3 regions of the Marinobacter fonticola genome follow, and region 3 is predicted to be linked to each of the others. Evidence: riboswitches for the same ligand, from Rfam matches in the RefSeq annotation. Region 3 holds a riboswitch; each other region holds the start of a gene.
What was found. Region 3 has a riboswitch for thiamine pyrophosphate ahead of FXO11_RS00615 (SLC5/6 family protein). Riboswitches for the same ligand answer to the same signal wherever they lie in the genome.
Positions count from the first base shown of each region.

Region 1: linked by a shared signal. The riboswitch ahead of thiC (phosphomethylpyrimidine synthase ThiC) and the one ahead of FXO11_RS00615 (SLC5/6 family protein) in region 3 are both predicted to bind thiamine pyrophosphate.
Region 2: linked by a shared signal. The riboswitch ahead of thiB (thiamine ABC transporter substrate binding subunit) and the one ahead of FXO11_RS00615 (SLC5/6 family protein) in region 3 are both predicted to bind thiamine pyrophosphate.

Region 1 is NZ_CP043042.1:902,237-907,087, reverse strand. Features, by position in the region: gene FXO11_RS04030 (DUF1249 domain-containing protein) at 1-64, opposite strand, end outside; gene FXO11_RS04025 (NUDIX domain-containing protein) at 64-693, opposite strand; gene thiC (phosphomethylpyrimidine synthase ThiC) at 798-2,678, opposite strand; TPP riboswitch at 2,839-2,945, opposite strand; gene FXO11_RS04015 (TolC family outer membrane protein) at 3,115-4,500, shown strand; gene waaA (lipid IV(A) 3-deoxy-D-manno-octulosonic acid transferase) at 4,535-4,851, opposite strand, start outside.
Region 2 is NZ_CP043042.1:1,518,124-1,522,974, reverse strand. Features, by position in the region: gene FXO11_RS06795 (BCCT family transporter) at 1-734, opposite strand, end outside; TPP riboswitch at 1,106-1,205, shown strand; gene thiB (thiamine ABC transporter substrate binding subunit) at 1,316-2,311, shown strand; gene thiP (thiamine/thiamine pyrophosphate ABC transporter permease) at 2,287-3,966, shown strand; gene FXO11_RS06780 (ATP-binding cassette domain-containing protein) at 3,959-4,636, shown strand; gene FXO11_RS06775 (hypothetical protein) at 4,637-4,851, opposite strand, start outside.
Region 3 is NZ_CP043042.1:134,367-139,217, reverse strand. Features, by position in the region: gene FXO11_RS00625 (flavin-containing monooxygenase) at 1-1,202, shown strand, start outside; gene FXO11_RS00620 (MBL fold metallo-hydrolase) at 1,307-2,275, opposite strand; TPP riboswitch at 2,463-2,592, shown strand; gene FXO11_RS00615 (SLC5/6 family protein) at 2,582-3,961, shown strand; gene FXO11_RS00610 (extracellular catalytic domain type 1 short-chain-length polyhydroxyalkanoate depolymerase) at 4,361-4,851, shown strand, end outside.

The DNA.
Region 1 (4,851 bases), 770 kb from region 3:
GCTGAAGGTCAGGCACGTAGGCTTTCTTTCGCAAAACAGGAACGACTTCTGACTTCTTCTGCATTAAACCCACTCTTCTCGCAGACGCGAACGCTGTATGGTCAGCCATTGTAAGGCGATGATGGCGGCGGCGTTGTTGATCCGTCCATCCGCTATCATACGCAAAGCCTCGTCGGCCGCCATTACATGCGCGCGAATATCTTCATGCTCGGCCTCTATGCCATATAGGCCGCCGGCACCTTCGGTGCTGACATGCCCACAATACAGCGACACCATTTCCGTGGTGCCGCCCGGTGAAACCAGATAACTGCAGATTTTTTCCAGTTGCCTGAACTCAAGCCCGGCCTCCTCTTCGGCCTCCCGATGCGCGACATCCTCCGGGGTTTCTCCAGGCTCGTTCATACCGGCAACCAATTCCAATAACCAAGGAGACTGATCCCGCCATAGCGCGCCGGGCCGGAACTGTTCCAGCAGGACCACTTCATCCCGCTGCGGGTCGTAGGGCAACACACAGGTTGCGTCGCCGCGGACAAAAAGCTCACGGTCAAAAACCTCGGTATAGCCACCGGCAAACCGGATGTGGCTCAGACGCAGACGATCCATCTGGAAAAAACCCTTGAACAGGGTCTCCCGATTCTCAATCCTGACGTCCTTTTCGGAAAACTGGAATGGGGCTGGCGATTTCTCAGACATGAGCCGTCCTGCGTTCATCGAGTGAAGCAGAACAATAGAAGGCGGAGGACGCCTATTTCAAGTCCCCCGCCTGACGACAGGCCAGTGCCTAATCGTTTTTACAGCTAGATTTTGTCGTAAATCCGGGCACCTGCGCGGGTAAATTCCTGCGATTTCTCCCGCATACCCTGATCCAGCGCGTCGCGGGTTTCCATGCCGTTCGCCTTGGCATATTCCCGGACTTCCTGAGTAATCTTCATGGAACAGAACTTGGGACCGCACATCGAGCAGAAATGCGCCACCTTGGCCGAGTCCTTGGGCAAGGTCTCATCGTGGTAGGCACGCGCAGTGTCCGGATCGAGCCCGATATTGAACTGATCCTCCCAGCGAAACTCGAACCGTGCCCGTGACAGGGCGTCGTCTCTGAGCTGCGCACCGGGATGCCCCTTGGCCAGATCCGCCGCGTGAGCCGCAATCTTGTACGTGATGATACCGGTCTTAACGTCATCTTTGTTAGGCAGCCCCAGATGCTCCTTGGGCGTGACATAACACAGCATGGCGCAACCATACCAGCCGATCATCGCCGCCCCGATACCCGAGGTGATGTGATCGTAACCCGGCGCAATGTCGGTCACCAACGGGCCCAGCGTGTAGAACGGGGCCTCGTCGCAGCAGTCGAGCTGCTTATCCATGTTCTCCTTGACCAGGTGCATAGGCACGTGACCGGGCCCTTCGATCATCACCTGCACGTCGTGCTTCCAAGCGATCTGGGTCAGCTCGCCCAGGGTTTCGAGTTCACCGAACTGGGCTTCGTCATTGGCATCGGCGATACATCCCGGACGCAAACCATCCCCGAGACTGAAAGACACATCGTAGGCCTTCATAATCTCGCAGATGTCTTCGAAGTGGGTGTACAGGAAGCTTTCCTCATGATGCGCCAGGCACCATTTGGCCATGATCGACCCCCCGCGGGACACGATGCCGGTCACCCGCCTCGCCGTCAGCGGTACGTGATGCAACCGCACGCCAGCGTGGATCGTGAAGTAGTCCACGCCCTGTTCCGCCTGCTCGATTAGCGTATCGCGGAAGATTTCCCAGGTCAGATCTTCGGCGACACCATTGACCTTTTCCAGTGCCTGGTAGATCGGCACGGTACCGATGGGTACCGGCGAGTTGCGGATGATCCATTCGCGGGTTTCATGGATATTCTTGCCGGTGGACAAGTCCATGACGGTGTCCGAACCCCAGCGGATGCCCCAGGTCAGCTTTTCCACTTCTTCTTCAATCGACGAGCTCACCGCCGAGTTACCGATGTTGCCGTTGATTTTTACCAGGAAGTTGCGGCCAATGATCATCGGCTCGACTTCCGGATGATTGATATTGGCGGGAATGATGGCCCGTCCACGGGCGACTTCTTCACGCACGAATTCAGGGGTAATCTCCCGGGGAATTGCAGCCCCATGGGACTGCCCCGGATGCTGCGCGTCCACCCAGCCTTTGTCCCGCGCTTCTTGCAACTTCAGGTTTTCCCGGATGGCCACGTACTCCATTTCCGGCGTGATGATGCCTTGCCGGGCATAGTGCATCTGACTCACGTTACGGTCACCCCGGGCGCGCAATGGCTTACGGCGGTCGTCGAATCGGAGCGTGTCCAGACCGGGATCCCGCATGCGCCGGCGGGTGAATTCAGAGGTGTAGTCCGCCAGCGTCTCGGTATCCTCGCGCTCGGCGATCCACTGATGGCGCACCGGCTTCAGGCCCTGGCGCAAATCGATCTGCGCCTGCGGGTCCGTGTACGGACCGGACGTATCGTAGACCACCAGGGGCTCGTTAGGCTGCGGCCCCTGCTCGGTATTACTGTCACTGAGACTGATCTCGCGCATGGGCACCCGCAAATCCGGGCGACTGCCACTGACGTAGATCTTGCGGGAACGGGGTAAGGGCTGAACCGCGGCCTGATCGACCTTGGCAGCGTCCTTGAGAAAAGAAATGGTTTCGGTCGTCATCAAAGCGTCCCTCTTTTATGAATCGATTCCTTGGGATCAGCCATGGATTCGGCTAACACCAGGGTATCGACGAATACTGAGTCCATAACGGACGGGGGCGCGTTTGACGAGGCTTCAGCAGAGTGCTGAAGGGCGGGTGGGAACACCACCACAACCGGTCAGAAAGGTCAGTCTCAAATCCCTACGCCGGTACTAACCGGATCAGGTTCGCGGGTTTTGCCTTTGGGCAATCTCAGCCAGCTAACGCCAGCACCCCGTCAAGACGCGTCATACGTCGTCACCTGCAAGGTCTGGGGCCGCGAACAATAGGCGGCGTTCCACGCTTGATATAGGTGACTTTCGCAAGTGTAGAGATCAAATGGATTATTGTCCATAATGTCCACCGCTCCCAAGTGCCTCGGGATGAGGCTATATCTATGCGCAGGCAGGAGAATCCATGAAAAGAACGGTGCTTTCCGGTCTGATCGGCTTACTGGTTGCCCAGCCGACTTTGGCCATCGACCTGATCGGGGCCTATGAAAAAGCGCTGGCCTACGACTCCGGCATTGCCGCAGCCCGAGCTTCCTACGAAGCCCAGCAGGCCAATATCAACGTGGTACGTAGCCAGCTTCTGCCCCAACTCAGCGCCTTCGGCGATGCGCGCCACACGGATGCCGATGGCCCTCGCCGGGAAGATTCTTACAAAACGTACAGCTATGGACTGGAACTGGCCCAACCGCTGTTCCGTCCCGAAGCCTGGTTCAATTTCGACGCCAGCCAGTTCCGGAGCGATAGCTCCCGTGCGGAATACAGCCTGGCCCAGCAACAGCTGATCCTCGACATTGCCACAGCCTACTTCAACGTTCTGCGCGCCGAGGATAGCCTCACCACCGTCCGCGCTGCCGAGGCAGCCTTCGAGCGCCAATACGACCAGGCGCAGGAGCGCTTCGAGGTCGGTCTGATCGCGATTACCGAAGTCTACGAAGCGCGCGCCAGTTACGATGCCACCAAGAGCGAGCGCATCTCCGCGGAGAGCGATCTGGACATCGCCCGTGAACAACTGAGCCGCTTGATCGGCGAGAACGCGGACGACCTGCAGAACCTGGAGCAGGACTTTCCGCTTTCCCGCCCCCAGCCGATGGATCCCACCGCCTGGGAAAACATCGCCTTGGAGCAAAACTGGCGTATCCAGTCAGCCGCCTATCAGTTGGACGCAAACCGCTCTTTGCTCGACGCGGCCAAGTCCGGCCACCTACCCACCCTGGACCTGAGCGCAAGCTACGGCAACACGCGACTGAACGGCGTTGGCCAGACCTCCGCGCTGCAGACCAACCAGAACGGAACGACCACAGAGGGCGTGATAGCGCTGACCTTGAACGTGCCGCTATACGAGGGCCACGGTACCCAGGCGGCGATTCGCCAACAGCGGGCACAGGTGGAAGTGGCCGATCAGAATCTGAACACGGTCCGGCGCGACGTCAGCGTCAACGCGCGTAGTTTCTATCGTACGGTCAACACCAACATCGAGACCGTCACCGCCCAGAGGCAGACGATCGTTTCCCGTCGTAGCGCCCTGGACGCAACCCGCGCGGGCTACGACGTGGGCACCCGGAACATCGTGGAAGTGCTCGATGCCCAGCGCAACTACTACATTGCCCTGCGCGACTATGCCAACGCCCGCTACGACTATGTCGTCAACACGCTGAACCTGAAACTGGTTGCCGGTACACTGAGCCCGCAGGACCTGGTGGATCTCAACCGCTGGTTAAGCGCCGCAGCGCCCGGCATCGAAGCGATCGCCAACGAAGACACGACCGAAAACCCGCTACAGCAGAATCCGTAGCTGAAAGAAAAAGCGGCATCTTGCCAAAGCCGGGTCAAACCAGCTTCTGCAGGATGCCGCCGACCACCTTGTCCAGAGCGCCCCGGTTAGCCTCTACCACCGCCAAGGCGTTTTGCCCCAAAGTCCTCGCCCGCGCCGGATCGTCGAAATAATGGCTGACGGCATCTGCCAGACTTTCCGCGTTACTGGCACTGACAAGCGCGTGCCCCTGTGCCAACCGCTGATAAATATCGGCAAAGTTAAACACATGGGGACCGCTCACGACGGGCAAGCCCCATGCCGCGGGCTCCAGCGGATTATGGCCACCGCGTTCGATCAACGACCCACCGATAAACGCCACGTCCCCAACCC
Region 2 (4,851 bases), 1.4 Mb from region 3:
ATATCAAACAGGTAATTCAGGCCTGCGGCCGCCTGCTGCGCACCCAGCCCCAGTGAAGTCGCGAGGCCGAAGATGGTCGCCAGGACGGCAAGAATGTCGATCACATCGCCGATCCAGCCCCATACGCGATCACCGAAGATCGGGAAAAACGCGGAGCGCAACGTCAAAGGCATGCCCTTATTAAAGGCGAAGAACGACAGGGATAGCGCGACAATCGCGTAGATTGCCCAAGGATGCAGGCCCCAATGGTACATCGTTGCACCCAGCGCCAACTCCGCCCCTTGGGGGGTATTGGGCTCCACGCCCAGCGGCGTACCATACCAGTCGGTGTAATAGGCAACAGGTTCCGCAACGCCCCAGAACATCAGGCCAATACCCATACCGGCTGCAAACAGCATGGCAAACCAAGAGAGTGTTGAGAATTCCGGCTTGGCGTCCATGCCCCCGATCCGGATTTTACCGACCGGCATCACGATCAGTGCCAGACAGAAGATAACGAAGATATTGCCGCTGATCAGGAACAGCCAGTCAAAATGCGCAATAGCGCCGTTTTTCGCTCCGGTAAGCAAGCCTGTGGACACCTCGGGAAAGAGAAGAGTGCCAACAACAAAAACAATGATTAGAAATGCAGTGATAAAAAATACCGACTTGTGCAGGTCAAGCCCGAGGGGCGTCACGTTGTCCTGCCCCGCCTGATAATCGGTGGAGTACTCGTCTTTTAGACCTTCGCTCACATCAAGTCTCCTCGAACGGATTAGCTGCCCTTCTAGTAAGGTAGTAAGGGCGCGAGATTACAACTATTTAAGTCTATTTATTTGAGCTCGAAAGATCAAAGTGCGTGCGTCGATCTGCAGGGTACATGGCCTATCTGTCAGACGCCTGACCGCTTTTGCTGGCCGGCAACAGTTTTGCAGCCGTATGTGCTCGAAACATTGCATACGCCGAGCAATCACCCAGCTAATCGGGTCGCAAACCGCCACGAGTCGCCACGGCACATTTATTTATAGCTCTAAAGGTGCGCAGCCTAAGAGAACAACCTCAAAGAATCAAGCACCCCAGGAAGATTAGACGCCTGCAGAACAAAGCCCACTCTGGTAGACTCCCCCTGTCCTCAACGGGGTGTCTGCGTACAAGCGCAGGCTGAGATCAGACCCGCGGAACCTGACCCGGATCATGCCAGCGCAGGGATTGAGAAACTCAAGGCCATCCCTTGGTCTCCCGCCCCGCTGTCTCTATAACGCTCCGATAAAACGTTGTTGCTGTACAACATCGTCCCTATAAACATAGTTCCTATACATTGCGGGTGGTATCCATCGTGGCGAGATCTCTCGTTTTTCTTTTTCTGACGGTCGTCGGAGCCAATGTCTGGGCGGCGCCCACGCTGACCATCTACACTTACCCGTCATTCGTGTCCGAATGGGGTCCCGGCCCGGCTATAAAAGAAGCATTCCAAAACCAGTGTGACTGCACCCTGAACTTTGTCGCACTCGACAGTAGCGTCGCCATCCTGCACCGGCTCAGACTCGAGGGCGAATCCACCCAGGCCGATTTGGTACTGGGTCTGGATGCCAGCATCATGGCCGACGCCCGTAAGACCGGCCTGCTCACAGCGCACGGTATCGATACGTCGCCACTGGCCTTGCCGATCACTTGGAAAGACGACATTTTCGTCCCCTACGACTGGGGGTACTTCGCTTTCGTGTACGATACCGAGCAGCTCGCCGAGCCGCCGTCCAGCCTTGAGGCGCTCATCAACGCGCCAGACGATCTGAAAATTATCCTGCAAGATCCGCGCACCAGCACGCCGGGCCTTGGGTTTCTGTTATGGATGCGCCATGTCTATGGCGAACAGGCGCCGCAAAAATGGCAGGCACTCCAGGACAACATCCTGACCATCACTAAAGGTTGGAGCGAAGCGTACTTTTCCCTGTTTATGAATGGCGAAGCGCCGATGGTGCTCTCGTACAGCACGTCACCGGCTTACCACATGGCCGTCGACAATACCGAGCGCTACCAGGCGGTCGCCTTCGACGAAGGGCATTACCTGCAGGTGGAACTCGCTGCGCGGGTGCGCACCAGCGAGCATCCGGAGCTGGCCAGGCAATTTCTCGAATTCATGCTGACACCGGCCTTCCAAGCAGCGATTCCGCTGAAAAATGTGATGTACCCCGCCACCGATTTGGGCGAACAACTGCCAGACGTTTTCGAACGACTGATCGACCCGCCCCAAACGCTGTACTTTGAACCGGATGCAGTGGCCGAAGGGCGCAAGCAGTGGATTGACGAGTGGCTCAACGCGACAGCACGCTGAAAAATACGCCCCCGCTCGCACATCCGGGTTGGCGCTTCTGGCCCGGGCGGATTGTCGCCCTGATATTACTTGCAGTGGTGTTGGCCGGCTTTTGTGGGCTACTCCGGGAATGGCGATGGCAAGCCATTCCCGAACTTTGGCAAAGTGCCTACCTGCGGCAAGTCATCTGGTTCAGTCTATACCAGGCCACGCTCTCCACCGCATTGAGCCTAGTTGTGGCCTTACCGGTCGCGCGCGCCCTGCACCGACAGGCCCACTTTTTGGGTCGCGGACTGCTGTTGCGGCTTACAGAGCTGAGCCTGGTCCTGCCCACGATTGTTGCGGTTTTTGGTCTTGTTGCAGTCTACGGCCGCTCTGGCTGGCTCAACGGCTTGTTGGGCGCAATGGCCCTGCCGTTTAACTGGAATCTCTATGGCCTCCAGGGCATTCTCCTGGCGCATGTCTTTTTTAATGCCCCGCTGGCCGCCCGCATCATGCTTCTGAGCCTCGAGCGCATTCCTACCAACCAATGGCGTATCGCGGCACAGCTCGGTCTGGACAGCGGCCCCATTTGGAAAACACTCGAATGGCCTTCCCTACGCCGACTACTGCCGGGTTTGGCGGCGTTCATCTTTACCCTGTGCTTTACCAGTTTCGCCGTTGTCATGACCCTGGGGGGCGGGCCGAAATCGACCACGGTCGAGGTGGCTATCTATCAAGCGTTGCGTTACGAATTCGACTTCAGCCAGGCGGCGATTTTGGCCGTCGTCCAGCTATTGATTTGTGGCACGCTCTGGCTGCTGGCCACACGGCAACGCACGTCGCGCGATCTGCTTCCTGGCGGTATCGACATCGCCGGCTCGCCACGTCGCGATACCCAAAAGGCCAGGATGCGGGATCGTCTGCTACTGTCGCTTTTCCTGGCATTCCTGATACTGCCTCTTACCGCGATTACCGTCCGCGGCCTGCCCGGATTGTATGCCGAACTGGATAGTTTGCGCCTCTGGTCCAGCCTGGTCCGCAGTCTGATGGTCGCCGTGATCGCGGCCGGTCTGAGTGTCTCTTTCGGCCTCGCCATCCTCGCCGCGAGCCAGGGCGACCGCGACGCGCACCGCAACGCACAGGCCGGACTGACGGAAGCGGGGGGACACCTGACGCTTGTCGTACCCGCACTGGTACTGGGCACCGGCCTGTTTATCCTGCTACGTCCTCAGCTGGGCAACGTATCCCAGGGGCTGGCGCTAGTGACGCTAATCAATGCCTTGATGGCACTGCCCTTTGTGCTCCAGGTTTTACGCGGCCCTTTTACCAGCCTTGACCCGTTTTCCCTGCGTTTGGCGGACCAGTTCAACATCCGGGGCTGGTATCGGTTTCGCCAGCTCATATTACCTTTGCTCAAACGCCCCCTGCTGCTGGGCTTCGCTTATGCCGCCGGTCTTTCCCTGGGCGACTTCAGCGTCATTGCGCTGTTCGGCAGCCCCGGCTCGCCGACCCTGCCGCTGCTCCTCTACCAGCAGCTCTCGAGCTATCAACTGGACGCCGCCGCAGGAACGGCATTATTGATGCTCATACTGCTATTCGGCCTATTCTTTGTCTTGCACCGGCTCGGCCAAAACGCAACGATTCGGGCGACCGGAACGACGCCGGCAGCCAGGAGATCAAATACCCATGCTTGATGTCAGCCAATTGCGGTTTGGCTATCCCGAGGCTCGGCAGAGCTTTGAGTTCAACGTTCAGGTCGCGCTCGGCACATGTCTGGCCGTCACCGGTCCCAGCGGCTGTGGCAAGACGACCCTGCTCAGCCTTTTGGCTGGATTTCTGACGCCCGAATCCGGCCGCATTCAATGGCGGGGAAAGGATCTGACGGACCTTTCGCCCTGGGACCGCCCCGTCACCTCGGTATTCCAGGAACACAACCTATTCAATCACCTCAATGTCCGGGACAATCTGGCCTTGGGGCTCCACCCCGGTATGAAAATCACTGCAAACGATGAAAAGCGAATTGCCGACCTTCTCGAGACTATTGGTCTTTTCGAGACTATTGGTCTTGGAGGTACAGCGGAGCTTGGAAGTACGGCCGGTCTTGGAGGCATGGCTCGACGTTATCCGTCGGAACTGTCAGGTGGTCAGCGCCAGCGGGTCGCAGTGGCCCGCGCGTTGCTGCGGGACACCCCCCTATTGCTACTGGACGAGCCTTTCACCGGGCTGGACAGCGAAACTCGCAAGCGCTTGCATGACTTGCTTTTGCGTCAGAAAGCCAACGGCACAACGCTTATCCTGGTCAGTCACGACCCGGACGATGTCGCGATCTTGTCGGATCATACGCTGTCACTGACCAACGGCTAATCACAGCTCGGTCTCACCCGTACCTGAATCCGCCTGCAAGTCCGCCGCTGGCAGGCGGTCTGCGCCCCAACTACGGAAAATTCGGTCGGTGACACGCTGCAGTTCGTCCGGCTTAACATCGGCAAGCGCCCCATGCTCCAGCGGATCGAAGTGGAAAATATAGAGGCGCGAAGCAAATGCTTCGAACGGTAAGGATGATTCACCATAAAGCTCGT
Region 3 (4,851 bases):
TTCGCTACAACCATTGGGTCACCCACTATGACTGGTCCAGCGCCGATGCCACCTGGACCGTTACCGCCAAGAATCAGAAGACTGGCAGAAACGTTCGCTATACCTGTCACTTCATCATCAACTGTTCCGGCTACTACCGTTATGACGAGGGCTACATGCCGGACTTTCCGGGCGTCGAAACCTATAAGGGCCGTCTGATCCATCCCCAACACTGGCCCGAAGGCCTGGATTATGCCGGCAAACGGGTCCTGGTCATCGGCAGCGGCGCCACGGCGGTCACTCTGGTACCGGCCATGGCCGAGTCAGCGGCCCAGGTCACCATGCTGCAGCGTTCGCCCACCTGGATCGTCTCCTTGCCGGATGTGGATGTTATCGCCCGGACCCTCAACCGCCTGCTGCCGGCCAAGGCTGCATACCCGCTCACCCGCTGGAAGAATGTGGGCTTGCAGACACTCTTCTTCCAGGCCTGCAAGCGCTATCCCAAGCTGATGCGGCGACTGCTCCGGCAGCACCTGCGCAGCCAGTTGGGGCGACATTTCGACATCGATACCCACTTCAATCCCAGCTACGATCCGTGGGATCAGCGCCTCTGCCTGGTCCCCAACGGCGACCTGTTCCGTGCGTTGCGCAAGGGCGCGGCCAAGGTGGTCACCGACCACATCGACACTTTCACCGAAAAAGGCCTCCGACTGAAATCCGGCGAGGAGCTGGAGGCAGACATCGTCGTTTCCGCCACCGGCCTCAACCTGGTTGCATTGGGCGGCGCCGAAGTCACGGTGGACAACCAGGAAGTCGCACTCGGCGACACCATGAGCTACAAGGGCATGATGCTCAGCAACGTGCCCAACCTGGCGCTGGTGGTGGGCTACACCAACGCCTCCTGGACGCTAAAGGCGGATCTTACCAGCGAGTACGTGTGCCGCATTCTCAACCACATGGACCGCCAGGGTTACGATGCCTGCACGCCACACGTAGGCGACGACGTCGAGGTGGAGCCGTTTATCGACCTCAACTCCGGATACGTGCTGCGGGCCCTGGACCGCCTGCCCAAGCAGGGCGACCGCAAGCCCTGGAAGCTCTACCAAAACTACCTGCTGGACCTGATGAATCTGCGCTACGGCAGCGTCGACGATTCGGCGCTAGCGTTTTCCAGGAGAACGCCGGTGCCGGACACGATTGCGCTGGCCGAACAGCGGCGCTAAATCGGCCCGTCTTTCCACAAATGGCTCTAAAGCCGGGATCAGGGCTGTCCCGGCTTTTTTATTATCCGGGGCCCACGCTTTGGTCCGAGACAATGCCAGCGGTGTCAGCATCCTTCAACGCACTTCCCCGAGGCGTTGAACGATAGCGTTCGTCCGCTCAGCGGCACATGCACCGGCACCTCGGTGGCTTCGATAAACGACGCCGTACGGGTTCCTTCGCGCACCTTGCCGCCCTCGGTGGCCGGCTCGTTGGCATGGGAAGCAATCACACTGGTGGGCTGGACCAGGTCGTTGATGACGTAGGCCGCCTCTGTGGGCCCTGTGGTGTATGTATCGCCGATATTCATCACCGCCAGTTTGGCGCCATAGTGGCGCCGCACCACCACGTCCTGCTCGGCGGTAATACCGGTATCGCCCGAGAGATAGACCACCAGCCCGTTGCTGAACTTGAGGACGTAGCCGGTCGGTGGCCCGACATACGCGGTGATCCCGGCGGTTTTCATATTGTCGCCCAGCTCGCCGCCGATATAGTCCGGCGCCAGGCCATTGCTATGCACCGCCGGGACTGTCGTGATCCCCACCCCGCCGACATTCACCATCGCCCCAAACCGGGCCAGTACGGAATTCTCCGGGTTGCCGTCGGCGGCTCTGAGCTTGCCCGCGAAGAAGCTGGGCATCTCGCTGCCCGTGACGATTTTGGCATCCTTGGCCATGGCAATTTTCACGCTGCTCGACAATGGCGTTGCCGTTACCGAAGCCTCCGGTTTGGCGCAAGTCCCGGCATTGGGTTTGGCAATATGGCGATCGCCGATATGGTCACCGTGAACATGGCTGACCAGAACGATGTCGATGTCTCCCAACCGCGGATCGTCCGGCCCGGCCACGGTTCGACCGGCATCGTAGAGGATGCGGGTGCCGTTCGGGTCCTCGAAGACCAAGGCCCGGTCCATCGCGCAGAACTCGCCATCCTGGCTTCCCAGTGGCGTCACACGCACGTTTTCCGCGGCCATCGCGAGTGTGCTTCCGAGCATAAGCAGCGCGGCGGCGGTCACGCGTTGTCTGAATGAAATCATGGTTTGAGTCTCCCTGCCTGAATGTCCTTTTATCCGCTACGTCATTCGTTGTCCGCAAAGTCCGTCGTTCATCCGCTTCGGATACGCCATCGTCAATCAGACCGATCATACGCGAATGGACATCAGTCGCGACAAAGCCGGATCTGTGTCAGTATGGACCGTCCTGATCTAATCACCAATTCCATCAATTCGTCGCCAGGGGAGTCCGTAAATCGGACTGAGAAGGTATCGAGCGCCGCTGTTTTTACAGTCACTCGATGAAACCCTGGAACCTGATCCGGTTAGCACCGGCGGAGGAAGCGCGACATGTTCTATACCGTAGCGGCCGTGGCGGCTGCATTGCTTGTATTTACCTGGCTGGGCGTGCGCGCCCGCGTGGCCGACGGCGGCCTCGACGACTATGTCACCGCCCGTAACTCCCAGGGTGCCCGGGCCCTGGGACTCTCCTTTCTTGCATCCGGCATGGGCGGCTGGATCCTGTTCGCACCGCCTGAAGTCGGCGCCATGGTCGGGCCCATCGGCTTGGCGGGTTACGCGCTCGGTGCCGCCCTGCCATTCATCGTGTTTGCCTTCTGCGGCCCGGCGATACGCCGTCATCTCCCCGAGGGCCGCAGCATCGGGGAGTTTGCCCAAACCTGCTATGGCACCGGGATGCGGCGCTGGGTATCGCTGATTTCCGTGCTTTATATGCTCTGCTTTCTGACCGCGGAACTTACGGCGGTGGGTGCCATCACCGGTCTGCTAACCGATCTCGACGGCAACGTGGCGGTTCTTGGCGTCGCTGTTGCCACGCTGGTCTATACCGCCTGGGGCGGGCTACGGGCCAGCCTGGTAACTGACCGCTGGCAAGCCTTGCTATTGGTTGCGCTCATTCTCGTCGTCGGCGCCGTCGCCTTACCGGGACTGCCCAGTCAGGTGGAACGTTCGCCAATGCCCTCGATTCCGGTGGGCAGCGCGCTGGCCGTCGCGCTGACGCTGGTTCTCGCCGTCACCGCCGCCAACTTGTTTCACCAGGGTTACTGGCAACGGGTCTGGGCTGCCCGGGATGGCACCGCCCTGGGCCAGGGCGCCGTACTCGGCGGCGTAATCACCATTGCGGTGGTAGCCCTTGTCGGCGGCCTGGGCATTACCGCCGCCATGAGCGGTACCGATCTTGGCTCGCCGCCGATCCCCTTCTTCGCACTGCTCAGCCAAGCGCCGGATTGGCTGGCACTGGTCGCTCTCGTCCTCGCGCTGACGTTGGTGGCTTCGTCCGTCGACACGCTGCAGAACGGCCTCGCGTCGTTAGCGGTGACGGAAAAGGCCGGGCTTTCCCTGAGTGCGGCGCGCTGGATTACCGTGGGCCTGATGGTGCCGGTCGTGGTTATCGCATTACAGGGTTATTCGGTACTCCGGCTGTTCCTGGTCGCCGACCTGCTTTGTGCAACGGCGGTGATTCCCGTATTGATGGGCCTTTGGACGCGAATGTCCCGCGAAGCCGCGATCTGCGGCGCTGCTGCCGGCCTGATGGGCGCGGTGCTGCCGGGCTGGGTCGAAACGGGTAGCTTCGTAATGGGACTACAGGTGGCCAGCTTCCCCGGTGGGGTGCCGACACTGGCGCCGTTTGTGGGGGCACTCGTGGCGTCGGCTGCGGTGAGCATCGCGGTCGGCCTTGTACGACCAAGTCGTTACGGACCGTCTCGTTAAGTCTATTATTAAAAATAAGTCTATTGGCGATTCTGCAAGCCTTGGGGACTCGGCCCTGGGCGCAGGAATCGCCGATAGCTTTGAGCAAAGGCTCTTTAGTTTTCGTCTACACACGTTCACCGCCTGACGCTCATGTGTCCGGAATACAATACACTGTCTAAAACACCGGACACTCTCAATCCCCGCCAAATCTCACGCCAAACCAGCCCTTGAGCCGCAAACCGGCGCGGCAGCGCTGTCCGGATTTCCGGATACTTTTTGACCCGCCTCCCAGTGAAATTTCTAAATAGCTGTATTAATTACCTTTTTATACTTGGCACAACATAAGCATAAGCCTTCCTGCCGCGGGTTTTGCCCCGGGCCCCATTCCTACAAAAACAAGACAGGAAGGAGAATGCTATGACGATCCGAGGTTTACTCGCGGTCGCCGCGACGGCCGCCATTTCCCTTGTCACCGCCGTAACGCCCGTTCAGGCGGGCACCGTGACGTCCGACACGCTTCCGGCAGGCACTCATGCCGCATCCCGGGACCGCCAATATCAGGTCTATATTCCAGACAACCTCACCACGCCAGCCCCCATGGTGATGGCCCTGCACGGCTGTAGTCAGACCCAGGCCAACACGCTAAACGAATGGGGCCTGCAAGCCGCTGCCGATCAGTATGGCTTCATCCTGGTGACGCCCTTCATTACCAGCTACGACGGACTACGCAACCAGAATTGCTGGGGTTTCTGGTTCGACCAGCATCAGCATGAAGGCTCCGGTGAGCCGGAAGATCTGGTGCGCGTTGCCCAGACCGTCGAGTCCGAGTACAGCGTGGACCCGAACCGCCGCTACATCACCGGCCTGTCCTCCGGTGGCGCTATGACCGTCGTCGCCGCCGTTGCTCA